DNA from 3 places in the Sphingomonas sp. jy18 genome. Region 3 is predicted to be linked to each of the others. Evidence: predicted binding sites of a transcription regulator. Region 3 holds the regulator's gene; each other region holds the start of a gene.
What was found. The regulator LexA, encoded in region 3, represses DNA repair genes until DNA is damaged. The targets are predictions, from matches to a motif close to GTTCCNCNCTTGTTCT.

Region 1 (4,934 bases), 130 kb from region 3:
TCGAACTCGTGGCGCTCATAGAAGGCGCGCTGCGGCAGGCCGGGATAATAGAACATGGTGGGCTGCTGCAGGAATATCTCCGAGCGCCCCTGCAACAGATCGACCGCATGGCGCAGCGCCGGGGTCGCGGCGGAATCGCTGACAATGGTCTCCAGAGTGCTTTCGAACCGCGCCGCAAAACCGGCCTTTGCCTCCTCGCAATAGGCATGGGCACGGTCGAGCAGCGGCACCAGCGCGGGGGCCGTCTGACTGACTCGTGCCTGATTGAGTGCTGTGGTAAACCAGGAAACAGCGGCCCGCTGGTCGCCGCTGTCGGCAAAGCTCTGCGCCATCGCCAGCAGCGCGCGTATGTCGCGGCTGTTGGCGCGCAGGATCGATTGCAGCGCAGTGCGTTCTGACGCCCGGTCGCCGGCCCTTGCGCTGGCCTGGGCCAGCAGCCAGTCGGCTTCCACAGACCAGTGCGACGCGCTTGTCCTGTGAGCCATCAGCCGCTGCAGGGCCTCGGCCGGGCGACCTTCCCCGATATCGCGCTTGGCCATTTGCAGCAGGGTTGAAAGGGCGTCGGCCATCTGGGCGGGTTAGACGGCTGGGGGCGGGGGTGGCAAGGCCGTATGCATCAGCCAGTCCAACCGTCATTGCGAGCGCAGCGAAGCAATCCAGAGCGGTTTGCGCCAACTCTGGATTGCTTCGCTGCGTTCGCAATGACGTCAGCCCATCACGCGAGCTTCACGAATGTGTCGAGCATCCGTTTCGGCTCGCCCAACTCGAAGTCGACGACCACCTTGTTGCCCTCGATGTCGATAATGGTGCCATAACCGAACTTCTCGTGGAAGACGCGCATGCCGATGGCGAGATCGCGGCGGCCGGGGTTGCCGAGGCTGATGGCGCTCTGGCGCGTTTCCACCACTTTCGCTGGCGCAGAGTTGTAGCCAGTGGCGGCCGCGCGCTGCCAGCCAGGGCCGCGTCCGGTGCCGCGCGCCACATCGGCAAAAGGATCGGCGGCGCTCGACCAGTTGGCGCGCCAAAGGGATTCGCCACCGGACATGGTGGTCTCGGTTTCGATATGCTCCGGCGGGAGTTCGGCGATGAAGCGCGAGGGAATGGCGCTCTGCCACTGGCCGTAAACGCGGCGATTGGCGGCATGAAAAATGGCGCAGGCCTCCCGCGCGCGGGTGATCGCGACATAAGCGAGACGGCGTTCCTCTTCGAGCGCCTTCATGCCGCCTTCGTCGAGCGCGCGCTGCGATGGGAACAGACCGTCTTCCCAGCCGGCAAGGAATACGTGCGGAAATTCCAGCCCCTTCGCGGCGTGCACGGTCATGATCGTGACCTTCGGCTCGTCGCTCGCGGCCTCATTGTCCATCACCAGGCTGACATGGTCGAGGAATTCGGCCAGACTGTCATATTCGTCCATCGCCCGGACGAGTTCGGCCAAATTCTCCAGCCGGCCTGCGGCCTCGGCGCTGCGATCCGCCTGCAGCATCGCGGTATAACCGCTTTCTTCCAATATCGTCTGCATCAGCAGCGTGTGGCGCTGGGTGCTGGCCGTGTCGCGCCACCGGCCGATGGCGGCGGCGAACCCGCCCAGCGCGCGGCGGGCGGCTGGCGTGCCTTCATCGCTGTCCGCCAGCATCGCCGCCGCGCCGAGCAGGGAGATGCGCTGGTCGCGCGACAGCCGGTGCACGCTGGCCATCGCCTTGTCGCCGATGCCGCGCTTGGGCTGGTTGACGATGCGTTCGAAAGCAAGGTCGTCGGCAGGCTGGTTGACCAGGCGCAGATAGGCGATCGCATCGCGGATTTCCGCGCGCTCGTAAAAGCGAAAGCCACCGACCACCTTGTAAGGCAGGCCGATGTGGATGAATCGTTCTTCGAACTCGCGGGTCTGGAAGCCGGCGCGCACCAGAATGGCTGCGGCGTCGGGCGAAACCCCGCGGCGCTGCAGCGCCTCGATCTCCTCGCCAACCCGGCGGGCCTCTTCCGGCCCGTCCCACACGCCGATGACCCGCACCTTGTCTCCGGCGTCAGCCTCGGTCCACAAGGTCTTGCCCAGCCGCTCTCCATTGTGGGCGATCAGGCCAGAGGCAGCGCCCAGAATGTGCGGGGTAGAGCGGTAATTCTGTTCGAGACGGACGGTCTTGGCGCCCGGAAAATCCCGCTCAAAGCGCAGGATGTTGGCGACTTCCGCCCCGCGCCATGAATAGATCGACTGGTCGTCGTCCCCCACCACCGCGATATTCTTGCGCTCCTGCGCCAGCAGCCGCAGCCACAGATATTGGGCGGCATTGGTGTCCTGATATTCGTCCACCAGGATGTAACGGAAGCGTTGCTGATACTCCTGCAGCACTTCGCGGTGGCTGCGGAAGATGACCAGCATGTGCAGAAGCAGATCGCCGAAGTCGCAGGCATTGAGTGTCTTCAGCCGCTCTTGGTAGAGGCGGTAGAGATGCTGCCCTTTGCCATGCGCAAAACCGTCATCGTCGCCAGCCTGCAGGTCGTCGGGCGTGAGGCCGCGGTTCTTCCACCGGTCGAGCAAGCCGGCAAACTGCCGGCTCGGCCAGCGCTTGTCGTCGACGCCCTCGGCCTGCAGTATCTGCTTGATGACACGCAACTGGTCGTCGGTGTCGAGGATGGTGAAATTGCTGTGCAGCCCGACCAGCTCGGCATGACGGCGCAGCATCTTGGCGGCGATGGCGTGGAAGGTGCCGAGCCAGCCCATGCCTTCGCTGGCTGGCCCGATCAGCCGTTCGATCCGCTCGCGCATCTCGCGCGCTGCCTTGTTGGTGAAGGTGACCGCGAGGATTTGCCCGGGATAGGCGAGGCGTGTGGCCACGATGTGCGCGAGCCGCGCGGTGAGCGCGGATGTTTTCCCCGTTCCCGCGCCCGCCAGCACCAGCACCGGGCCTTCGGTTGTCAGCACCGCCTCACGCTGCGCGGGGTTCAGTCCGGCGAGGAAAGGGCTGTCGGTGGATGGTGCAATCGGGGCGGGGGCAGGGCTGTTCACCCGCGAACGGGTAGGGAACATTGGCGGGCAGGGCAAGCTTTGGGTGGTGCCACTGGCGCAAAGTGCGCACCTTGGTTACATGGGCCGCCACCCGCGACTCGGCGCTTCCGCCGCTCGCCCGACGACCAGACAGCGAAAGTGGCAGCTCATGGACATCCGCCTCGGCCTTACCTTTGACGATGTGCTGCTGCAGCCGGGCGCATCCAATGTGTTGCCGAGCGGCGCGGACACGACGACACGGCTGACGCGCGGGATCTCGCTCGCCATCCCCATCATCTCATCGGCGATGGATACCGTGACCGAGGCGGAGATGGCGATCGTGATGGCCCAGCTGGGCGGCATCGGCGTGCTGCACCGCAATCTCGACATCGAGGAACAGGCGGCCGCCGTGCGGCAGGTCAAGCGCTTCGAGAGCGGGATGGTGGTCAACCCCATCACGGTCGGCCCAGACGCCACGCTGGCCGAAGTGCAGGCGCTGATGGCGCAGCACCGCATTTCCGGATTTCCCGTGGTAGAGGCTTCGGGCCGGCTGGTCGGCATCATCACCCACCGCGATATGCGCTTTGCCGACAATCCGGCGCAGCCGGTACGCGAGTTGATGACCAGCGACGATCTGGTGACGGTGCGCGCAGGCGTGAGCCAGGCCGATGCGCGGCGGCTGCTACATCAGCGGCGCATCGAAAAGCTGCTGGTGGTCGACGAAGCGCAGCATTGCGTCGGGCTGATCACCGTCAAGGATATCGAGCGCGCCGTCACTTACCCCACCGCGACCAAGGACGATGCCGGTCGCCTGCGCGTCGCCGCGGCGACCACCGTTGGCGACAAGGGGCTGGCACGCGCCGAAGCGCTGCTCGATGCCGAATGCGACTGTCTGGTCATCGACACCGCGCACGGCCATTCGAGCATGGTCGCCGAGGCGGTGACCGCGGTGCGCCGCATGTCCAACACGGTGCAGATCGTTGCCGGCAATGTCGCGACGGCCGAGGCGACCCGGTCGCTGATCGATGCCGGGGCTGATTGCGTCAAGGTCGGCATCGGGCCCGGCTCCATCTGCACGACGCGGATCGTTGCTGGTGTCGGCGTGCCGCAGCTCACGGCGGTGATGGACTGTGCCGAGGAAGCGGCAAAGTCCGACACGCCGGTGATCGCCGATGGCGGGCTGCGCACGTCGGGCGATATCGCCAAGGCGCTGGCGGCGGGTGCGACGACAGTGATGGTCGGATCGCTGCTTGCCGGCACAGAGGAAGCACCGGGCGAGACATTCCTCTACCAGGGCCGCAGCTACAAAAGCTATCGCGGCATGGGGAGCGTCGGCGCGATGGCGCGCGGCTCTGCGGACCGCTATTTCCAGCAGGACATCAAGGACCAGCTCAAGCTGGTGCCAGAGGGGATCGAAGGCCGCGTACCCTACAAGGGCAGCGCGCGCGACGTGATCCACCAGCTGGTCGGCGGCGTGAAGGCGGCGATGGGATACACAGGCGCGGCGACACTGCCCGAACTGCGGCAGAAGGCGCGTTTCGTGCAGATCACCAACGCTGGTCTGTCCGAAAGCCATGTCCATGATGTGACGATCACGCGCGAGGCGCCCAATTACCCGACGCGCTAAGCCGCAATCGGTATTGCCATTCGTCATTGCGAGCGCAGCGAGGCAATCCAGTGCGGCGCAAAGCGGCCCTGGATTGCTTCGCTGCACTCGCAGTGACGGATAAGGTCTGTCAGAATGAAAGAACATAAAATGGCACAGCCCCACCCATGACCCCCGCAGCCCGCGTCCAGTCCGCCATCGAGTTGCTCGATCAGATTATCCATGCCGCGCGCGAAGCCGGGGCAGCGGCGGACACCATCGCCAGCCGCTTCTTCAAGGAGCGCCGCTACGCAGGATCAGGCGATCGTCGTGCCATTCGGGAGCTCGCCTGGATGGCCATCCGACGCT
Region 2 (4,934 bases), on a different contig from region 3:
AGGCCGATGCTCGGCTCGTCGAGGACATAGAGCACGCCGGACAGGCCCGAGCCGATCTGCGAGGCCAGCCGGATGCGCTGGCTCTCCCCGCCGGAAAGGGTGCCGCTGGTGCGGTCGAGATTGAGATAGTCGAGCCCGACATTGTCGAGGAAGCCCAGCCGCTCGACAATTTCCTTGAGGATCGGCGTCGCGATCTGCTGCTGCTGCGCGGTCAGCTTCGGCGCGAGGGTAGAGAACCAGTCGAGCGCATCATGCACGCTGCGCCGGGCGGAGAGGCTGATGTCTTCGCCCGCGATCTTCACCGCCAGCGCCTCGGGCTTCAGCCGCGCGCCGCCGCAGGTCTCGCACGGGTGCGGTTGCTGGAACTTGGACAGCTCCTCCCGCATCCATGCGCTCTCGGTCTGCAGCATCCGCCGGTTGAGGTTGCCGATCACACCCTCGAACGGCTTGTTGACGCTGTAGCTCTTGCGCCCGTCCATGAAGGTGAGGGTGACGGGCTTGCCGCCGGTGCCGTGCAGGATGATCAGTTGCACCTCGCCCGGCAGGTCGCGCCACGGCGTGTCGAGCGAGAAGCCATAGGCCTTGGCGAGGCTGGCCAGTACCTGCATGTAATAGGGGGAGGGCGGGTTGGACTTGGCCCATGGCACCACTGCGCCCTGCTTGATCGACAGCGCATGATTGGGGACGACCAGGTCCTCGTCGAACAGCAGCTTTTCGCCCAGGCCATCGCAGGCCGGGCAGGCCCCTTGCGGCGCGTTGAAGCTGAACAGGCGTGGTTCGATTTCTGCGATGGTGAAGCCGGAGACGGGGCAGGCGAATTTTTCGGAGAAGACGATGCGGTTGGCGGGCAGTCCGGTGTTTTTCATGCCTGAAGTCCTCTCCCCTTTAGGGGAGAGGGTTGGGAGAGGGGCAGTCGCGCCAAGGCTGGTTTGACTCCCCCTCTCCCCGGCCCTCTCCCCTGAAGGGGAGAGGGAGTCCACCGTCCCATCGGCCAGATCGAGATACACCAGCCCCTCGGCCAGTTTCAGCGCGGTCTCGAAACTGTCGGCCAGCCGGCCCTCGATGCCCTCGCGCACGGCGATGCGGTCGACCACCACCTCGATGTCATGCTTGTATTTCTTGTCGAGCGCCGGAGCCTCGTCGATCTCGTAGAAAGCGCCGTCGATGCGTACGCGGGTGAAGCCGTCCTTCTGCCACTGCGCCAGTTCCTTGCGATACTCGCCTTTGCGGCCGCGCACGACCGGCGCGAGCAGATAGGCGCGCGTGCCCTCGGGCAGCGCCATCACCCGGTCGACCATCTGGCTGACGGTCTGCGCGGCGATGGGCAGACCGGTCGCAGGCGAATAGGGAATGCCGACCCGCGCCCACAGCAGGCGCATATAATCGTAGATTTCGGTGACGGTGGCGACGGTCGAGCGCGGATTGCGGCTGGTCGTCTTCTGCTCGATGCTGATCGCTGGAGACAGCCCGTCGATATGCTCGACATCGGGCTTCTGCATCATCTCCAGAAACTGCCGGGCATAGGCCGACAGCGACTCGACATAGCGCCGCTGCCCTTCGGCATAGATAGTGTCGAAGGCGAGCGAGGATTTGCCCGAGCCGGAAAGGCCGGTGATGACGATCAACTTGTCGCGCGGCAGATCGACGTCGATCCCTTTGAGATTATGCTCGCGCGCGCCGCGGACGGAAATATGAGTCAAAGACATGCGTGGCGCTGTTCCATATTTGTTCGGGAGAGGCAAGCGGCGACAGCGCCGTCGGGCGATGACAGCGAATCGCGGTCGACTTGCGCAGATGACTTCCCTAAACCATCGCTATGCCGCTGCCGATGCGCCTTTTGGTGGTATGTCTTGCCCTGATGGAGACGGCCTGCGCCATGTCCAACCAGCCTCCTTCGCGCGCGCCGGCCGTGCAATGCGTTCTGTCCGGCGATTCCGCCCGGCGATTTGCCGACAAGGCCAATCCGGCTGTACCCGCCGAGAATGCCTGCACCCTGCTGCGCCGGCAGGTCGCAGCCGGGCTCGGCGCGGCCGACCGTGCAGCAGAAGGGCTCGATGTCGCGATCGCGCTCGATCTGTCCCGCCCGGGGACGGCGCTGGCGCGGGTCAGCTACCGGCAGGGCAGTGCCGCCCACGACTTTCTCGAAATTGCGGTAGACGTGGTCGACAGGCAATTGGAGCGGGCGGATTTGACGCGACTGGGCGAAGAAATTGTGAGACAAGTCACGCAGGAACTGGCGCAGCACCGCTAAAACCGACGGGACCATGAGCGAGGGGACTTTTCATGAAGCTGTTCATCCCGAACGACGACTTTGCACTGGCGGACGGTCTGATCGCACATCAGGAAGGCTGCTCTTGCGCGGACTGTTGCGCCTATGACAGCAAGCGCTCGCCCGTCGACAGCGATGGCCGCGGCAGCAGCGGGCTCCTCTCCGGCGGAGTGGCCACCGGCACGGCCGGCCTGACCGGCAGCTTCGACGTCCGGGAATCGACCGTAACGCTCACCAGCGTGGGCGGATCGCGCGCGACCGTCGTCTCGCTGGGCCTCGACACCATCGATGGCGCACCGCCGACCGACCTCGTCTTCGTCGATACCGTGCCCGGCGACACCAGCAGCACCGTCACGCTGGCGATCGGTTCGTCTGTGAACGGTGTCATCGACACGCTGGGGGACCGCGACTGGTACCGCGTTACGCTCACCGCCGGGCAGACCTACACCTTCACGGTCGGTGCGACCGGCGCGGGCGATATCCAGGACAGCTATCTGCGCCTGCACAACAGCGCCGGCACGCTGCTTGCCGAGAATGACGACATCGCATTCCCCGGCAACACCTATTCGCGCATCGTCTTCACGGCGACCACCAGCGGCACCTATTTCGTCAATGTCGCTGCCTACAACGATCTCGAGACCGGCAATTTCCGCCTGACCGCGGCGTCGGACCTCGCCGATGCCATCCCCGGCAGTTCTGCGACGACCGCCAGCCTGACAGTCGACGGCCCGGTCGTCGCCGGCGTGCTCGATGCAGCGGGGGACCATGACTGGTACCGTGTCGATCTCGTCGCCGGGCAGAGCTATCTGTTCCGCACCAGCGCCACTGGCGGTGCCAATGATCCCGATACTTTCATCCGCCTGTTCGGTACCAACGGTTCCACCCAGCTTGCCGAAAACGACGATGGCGGCGGTGGCACTTATTCGCAGATCCGTTTCACCGCGACCACAACCGGCACCTACTATCTCGATGTCGGCGGGTTCAACGATGGCGAATCCGGCAATTATCGTGTTGCTGCGACCGTCGCCCCGCCGCTGCCGGTTTTCACCAATGACCAGATCGCCGACCAGCTGCTCAATGGCTATTGGGGCGGCACGCAGAATGCCCGCCACTTCAACGTTGCGCCCGGCGGCACCATCACCTTCAACGTCACCGCGCTGACGCCCGAAGGGCAGAATCTGGCGCGGGAGGCGTTCAACCTGTGGTCGGACGCGACCGGCATCACCTTCCAGGAAATCGCAGGCGCCGCCAACATCACGCTGGACGACAATCAGTCGGGTGCCTTTGCCAACTCGACGCGGGTTGGCAACATCATCACCAGCTCCACAGTCAACGTCAGCACCCAGTGGCTGGCGACCTATGGCACCGGCCTCAACACCTATTCCTTCCAGACCTATATCCACGAAATCGGCCATGCCATCGGCCTCGGCCACGGTGGCCCCTATAATGGCAACGCCACCTACGGGCAGGACAACAGCTACCAGAACGACGCCTGGGCGACGACGGTGATGTCCTATTTCGACCAGACCGAGAACACCTATTTCGCTGCGCAGGGCTTCAGCCGCCAGTTCGTGGTGTCGCCGATCATCGCCGATGTGCTGGCCGTCAATCTGGCCTACGGCACGCCGACGACGACCCGCACCGGCAACACCACCTATGGCTTCGGCAATACCTCGGGTCGCGCCATCTATGACGCCACGCAATTCCCCTCGGTGACCTACACCGTGGTCGATCACGGCGGCACCGATACGCTGAACTATTCGCGTTTCACGCAAAACCAGCGCATCGATCTCAATCAGGAAGCCTTCTCGAACGTCGGCGGCCGGGTCGGCAATGTCACCATCGCGCGCGGCTCGGTGATCGAGAATGCCGTTGCCGGATCGGGCAACGACGTCGTTATCGGCAACAGCGCCGTCAACAATCTGGCGGGCAAGTTGGGTGACGACACGCTCGATGGCCGTGCGGGAGATGACACGCTCAATGGCGGTGCCGGCAATGACATATTGAACGGCGGCGATGGCTCCGACCGGCTGTTCGGCAATGTTGGTGCCGACACCATGAATGGCGATGGCGGCAATGACCGGCTGGAGGTCGACAATGTCGGCGATATCGCCAATGGCGGCGACGGGATCGACACGGTCGAAGTGGTCACTGCTGGCCTCACCTATGTCATCGCCGGCGATATCGAGTTCATCGGCAACCAGTCGGGCGGCGATCTCACCATCACCCTCAACGCGCTGGGGAACAATTACAGCGGCAGCGTCGGCATCGACATCGTCAACGCCGGGGCAGGGCAGGATTCGCTCTACGGCCGCGCCGGCAACGACCAGCTCAACGGACAGGAAGGCAATGACTATCTGTTCGGCGACATCGGCAACGATACGCTCGATGGCGGCGATGGCTTCGACCATCTCGAAGGCGGTCTGGATAATGACACGCTGCTGGGTGGTGCCGGTAACGACACGCTCTACGGGCACGAAGGCACCGACGTGGTCAACGGCGGCGCCGGCGTCGATTTCCTCAACGGGGGTACCGGTGCGGACCGCTTTGTCTTCGCAGGCGGCGACAGCGGGGCGACCATCGCGACTGCCGACCGCATCGGCGATTTTGCGCAAGCGCAGGGCGACCAGATCGACCTCAGCGCGATCGACGCCATCGCGGGTGG
Region 3 (4,934 bases):
ACTGGCAGGGCGGGTATATGGGCTTGCGCTCACGCGCTGTTTCTCCGACATGATTGGCCATCCGGGAAAGGCGGCCTGGACAGGATGGACGGCTTGGCCGTCCGATCGGGGGTCGCCTAGCATGGCCGCAGCACCGCTTCAAACACGGGATTGCCGGTGATGGCCGCGCGCGTGGCGGTTGTCGCGGACGCGGTGGACCATTGGCTGTGGCGGGAGCGCGAGAGCCTGTTCCTGTGGCTGCCGGTGGTGTTCGGCACCGGCGTCGGCGCCTGGTTCGCGCTGCCGGGCGCGGCGGCGTGGATCGGTTTCATGCTGGTGATGACTGCCTTTGCGGCCTTCGGCTGGCTGCTGTGTCCGCCGGGTGGGCTGCTGCGGCAGATGCTGGTGGTTGCCGGTATCGCCATGGCGGCAGGCTGCGCGCTGGCCTGGTTGCGCAGCGAACGGGTGGCGGCACCGGTGCTGGAGCGCCCCGCGGTACTCCGTTTTCAGGCGATCGTGGAGCAGACCGAGTTGCAGGCGGCACGAGGCGATGTGCGGCTGATTCTGCGGCCCGATCCGGCGGCGATGCTGCCGCCGCGCATCCGGGTGACGATCGGGATCGATGACCCGGGGGCGCTGGAGATCAGCGCCGGTGAACATATTGCCTTGCGCGCGCGGCTGGTGCCGCCGCCGTCCGCCGCGCTGCCGGGGGGCTATGACTTTGCGCGGCGGGCCTGGTTCGACCAACTCGGTGCGGTGGGTAGTGCGATCGGGCCTGTCGAGCGGCTGGATGGCGCCAATGCCGCTCCGCCGAGTCTTCGCCAGCGGCTCTCGGCGCATATTCAGCGCCAGGTCGATGGCGGCGCCGGCGCGATCGCTGCGGCGCTGGCGACAGGGGATCGCGGCGCTATCCCGCCGGAGGATGATGAGGCGATGCGCCGTGCCGGCCTCGCGCATCTGCTCTCGATCAGCGGATTGCACATCACCGCGGCGGTGGGCGGCGCCATGTGGCTGGCGCTGCGCCTGCTCGCACTCTCGCCATGGCTGGCACTGCGGGCGCCGCTGATCCTGATCTCCGCCGGCGTGGGCGCGCTGGTCGGGCTCGGCTACACGCTCCTTACCGGGGCCGAGGTGCCGACAATCCGGTCGCTGGTCGCAGCGCTGCTGGTGCTGCTCGCGATCGCCTTGGGGCGGGAGGCTATTACGCTACGGCTGGTCGCGGCGGGCGCGCTGTTCGTGTTGCTACTTTGGCCCGAGGCGCTGGTCGGGCCGAGCTTTCAGCTGAGTTTCGCCGCGGTGACCGCCATTGTCGCGCTGCACACCCATCCGCGCGTTACCGCTATGCTGGCGCGCCGCGACGAAAGCCGGGGAATGCGGCTGCTGCGCGGATTTCTGGGGCTGTTGCTGACCGGTCTCGCCGTCGAGCTGGCGCTGATGCCGATTGCGCTGTTCCATTTCCACAAGGCCGGGCTCTACGGCTCGCTCGCCAATATGGTGGCGATCCCCCTGACGACGTTCGTGGTCATGCCGGCAGAAGCGCTGGCGCTGCTGCTCGATGGTATCGGTCTTGGTGCGCCGGCATGGTGGGTGGTCGATCAGGCGCTTGGGTTCATGCTGTGGATGGCCCATGCCGTGGCGAGCGCGCCGGGGGCTGTCGCGGCGGTGCCATCTACCCCGCTGGCCGCGATGCTGCTCTCGGTTGGCGGCGGACTGTGGGTGGGATTGTGGCGGACCAGGGTGCGCTGGGCAGGGCTGCCCGCGATCGTGGCCGGCTTGCTCTGGGCCTTCGCCACGCCCGCGCCGGATCTGCTGGTGACCGGTGATGGTCGTCATGTTGCGGTGCGCGCAGAGGATGGCCGCTATGCGCTGCTGCGTGACCGGGCGGGCGACTATATCCGCGATCAACTGGCCGAGGCGGCGGGGGTCGACGGGGAGCTGACAGCGCTGGCAACGCAGCCAGGCACGCGCTGCTCGGCCGACTTCTGCGTCTGGCAGGTAGAGCGTGCTGGCCGCCGCTGGACGGTGATGGCCGCGCGCAGCGGTTATCGTACCGATTGGCAACCGCTGGTCGCAGCATGCGCCCGCAGCGATATCGTGATCGCCGACCGCTGGCTGCCGCGCGGTTGCCAGCCCCGCTGGCTGAAGGCGGATCGCCAATTCCTCGATCAGACCGGCGGGCTCGCCATCACCCTCGACCCGCCGTCGGTACGCGGGGTTGCGTCAGCAGCACAGGGCAAACCATGGGGCCATCCGCCGACGATCATGCCACCGAGGCAGCCGAGGCAGGCCGAGGCTTCGTCCGCTCAATGATAACGCCGCAGCAAGCCGGCGAGCCGGCCCTGCACCGCGACGCGGTCCGCGCGATAATGCTGCGGGTCATAGGCGGCATTGGCCGGATCCAGCCGGACATTCTGCCCGTCGCGGTGGAAATATTTGAGCGTGGCATCCTGACCGTCGATCAGCGCAACCACGATGTCGCCTTCGCGCGCGGTCTCGGCGCGCTGGATCAGGGCATAATCGCCGTCGAGAATGCCGGCCTCGACCATCGAGTCCCCGGAGACTTCGAGCGCATAATGGTCACCCGGCCCGAGCAGGGCGGCAGGCACGACCAATTGCGCGGAATCCTCGAACGCTTCGATCGGCATGCCGGCCGCGATGCGGCCATGCAGCGGCAGTTCGATCACGTCGTTGGCGACGACGGCACGCGGCGTCGCCCGGGTCGGCATGGCGATGACATTGGAGGCGGGCGCCTGCTCGCGCTCACCGCGCTCCGGATTGCGCACCACCTCGAGTGCCCGCGCCCGGTTGGGCAGCCGACGCAGGAAGCCGCGTTCCTCGAGCGCGCTGATCAGGCGATGCACCCCGGACTTGGACTTCAGCCCCAAGGCATCCTTCATCTCTTCGAAAGACGGCGAAATGCCGGATTCAGCCAGCCGGTCTTCGATGAAGCAGATCAGTTCATGCTGTTTGCGCGTGAGCATGCTCGCTCTCCCCGTGACGGAACATCGGAAGAACATCTATGCAAACGAAAAGGGAACGTCAAGACCCCGCTGATGGGGTCGATCAAGCGATGGGGATGTAGCGCGCGCTTGCGCCCATATCTTGTGGCGGCGCATCGCGGTCCAGCCGGATAAGCACATTCGCACCGGCCAGCGTGAACAGTGCGGCGCTGTCCTGGCTGCCGGCGGGGGCGATGCTGCCATCCGGGTTGCGACGTCCGCGCAGATATTCGGTGCGGTTGCTGCCGGCCGGCAGCGGCGCGGCGAGCGGCGCGGTCTCGTGGCGGGGCAGCGGGTCAGGGCATCCGGCCATGGCGCGCAGCACGGGCAGCGCAAACAGGGTGGCGGTCGCGAAGGCGGAGACCGGATTGCCGGGCAGGCCAAGCGCAACGAGGCCTTCCCTGTGCGCCACGATCAGCGGCTTTCCGGGCTTCATCGCGACACGGCGCAAGGCGATGGTCCACCCCGCCGCTTCGAGCGCCGGGCGGACGAGGTCATGATCGCCGACCGACGCGCCTCCGCTCAGCAGCAGCAGCGCCGGGTCGCGGTGCGTGGCAGCGAAATCGTCGATAAGCGCGGTGATGGCGGTGAGCGCATCGGGCGCGATGCCCCGGTCGTTCACCGATGCTGCCCATGGCGCGACGAGGGCGGCCAGCATCGCGCCGTTGGCCGACGGCAGGCCGGTCTCGCCGGACCCGGGCAGAACCAGTTCGCTGCCGGTGGCGACGATGGTGACCGCGGGGCGGCGGTGGCAGGGGAGGGTGGCGTGATCGGCACTCGCGGCAAGAGCGATGAGGCCGGGGGTGACGGCCGCGCCCGGTGCCGCAAGCGGTGCGCCTTCGGCAAAGTCGCTGCCCCGACGGCGGATCCAGCGGCCGGGGGCGGGGTGGTCGGTTGCGGTCAGCACCGTTCCGTCGACCTTGGCGTCCTCCTGGATCAGGATGCGGTCTGCGCCGGCCGGAAGGGGCGCGCCGGTGAAGATACGCGCCGCCTCTCCGGCGGACAGGGTGCCGGGGGCGCGGCTCTCGGCAGGGATGGCGCTGACGATCTGCCACGGTCCATCGCCAGCGCCGAGGGCATAGCCATCCATCGCACTGAGGTCCGCCCACGGCTGGGTGCGGCGCGCGACGAGCGGGGCGGCGAGCCAGCCATGGGCCTCGTGCAGCGGCAGTTCGACGCGCGGTCCGGGGTGCGCGAGGGCGAGGACCGCGGCCTGGGCGTCCTCCAGGCTGATCAGTCCGCGCGCCATGGGCCGGACTTGCCGCCTTCCTTCGCAACCAGACGCACCTGACCTATGCACGCCGCCTTGTCGATCGCCTTGGTCATGTCATAGATTGTCAGCAAGGCCACGGAAACCGCTGTCATTGCTTCCATTTCTACCCCGGTCTGTGCCGACGTGACGGTTTCCGCGACCGCTTCGATGCTCTTGTCGCCGATGGTGAAATCGACGCGGGCGGAGGCCAGTGGCAGCGGGTGGCAGAGCGGGATGAGATCGGCGGTGCGCTTGGCGGCCATGATCCCCGCCAGCCGTGCGGTCGCCAGCACATCGCCCTTGGGCCCGGAGCCGTCCCGCACCGCGGCGATGGCGGCCGGGGAGAGCAGGATATGCCCGGCGGCGACCGCGCGGCGCGCCGTCACCGGCTTGGCCGAGACATCGACCATCCGCGCCGCGCCCTCGGCATCGATGTGGGTGAGGCCGCTCATGCCGCGAGCAGCGTCCGGGTTGCGGCCTCGACATCGGCATGGCGCATCAGATGCTCGCCGACGAGAAACGCGTGGATGCCGCTGCCGCGCAGCCGCGCGATATCCGCCGGCCCGGCGATGCCGCTTTCGCTGACCAGCAACGTGCCGGGCTGCACCAGCGGCGCGAGCCGTTCGCTGACGCCAAGATCGGTGACGAAGCGCTTGAGATCGCGGTTGTTGATGCCGATCAGCCGGCTGGAAAGCTGCGCCAGC

Region 1: a site for LexA is predicted at 3,005-3,020, ahead of AC0QC4_RS09720 (ATP-dependent helicase). Genes of this name have one in related genera too.
Region 2: a site for LexA is predicted at 1,717-1,732, ahead of uvrA (excinuclease ABC subunit UvrA). Genes of this name have one in related genera too.

What each region holds. Positions count from the first base shown of each region.
Region 1 is NZ_JBXPBT010000003.1:257,366-262,299, reverse strand. It holds gene AC0QC4_RS09725 (aspartyl/asparaginyl beta-hydroxylase domain-containing protein) at 1-569, opposite strand, end outside; gene AC0QC4_RS09720 (ATP-dependent helicase) at 716-3,001, opposite strand; gene guaB (IMP dehydrogenase) at 3,150-4,607, shown strand; gene AC0QC4_RS09710 (RsmB/NOP family class I SAM-dependent RNA methyltransferase) at 4,754-4,934, shown strand, end outside.
Region 2 is NZ_JBXPBT010000001.1:147,579-152,512, reverse strand. It holds gene uvrA (excinuclease ABC subunit UvrA) at 1-1,706, opposite strand, end outside; gene AC0QC4_RS00720 (hypothetical protein) at 1,877-2,251, shown strand; gene AC0QC4_RS00715 (M10 family metallopeptidase C-terminal domain-containing protein) at 2,284-4,934, shown strand, end outside.
Region 3 is NZ_JBXPBT010000003.1:391,333-396,266, reverse strand. It holds gene gltX (glutamate--tRNA ligase) at 1-51, opposite strand, end outside; gene AC0QC4_RS10380 (ComEC/Rec2 family competence protein) at 160-2,289, shown strand; gene lexA (transcriptional repressor LexA) at 2,283-2,960, opposite strand; gene AC0QC4_RS10370 (molybdopterin molybdotransferase MoeA) at 3,043-4,227, opposite strand; gene moaC (cyclic pyranopterin monophosphate synthase MoaC) at 4,212-4,682, opposite strand; gene trpC (indole-3-glycerol phosphate synthase TrpC) at 4,679-4,934, opposite strand, start outside.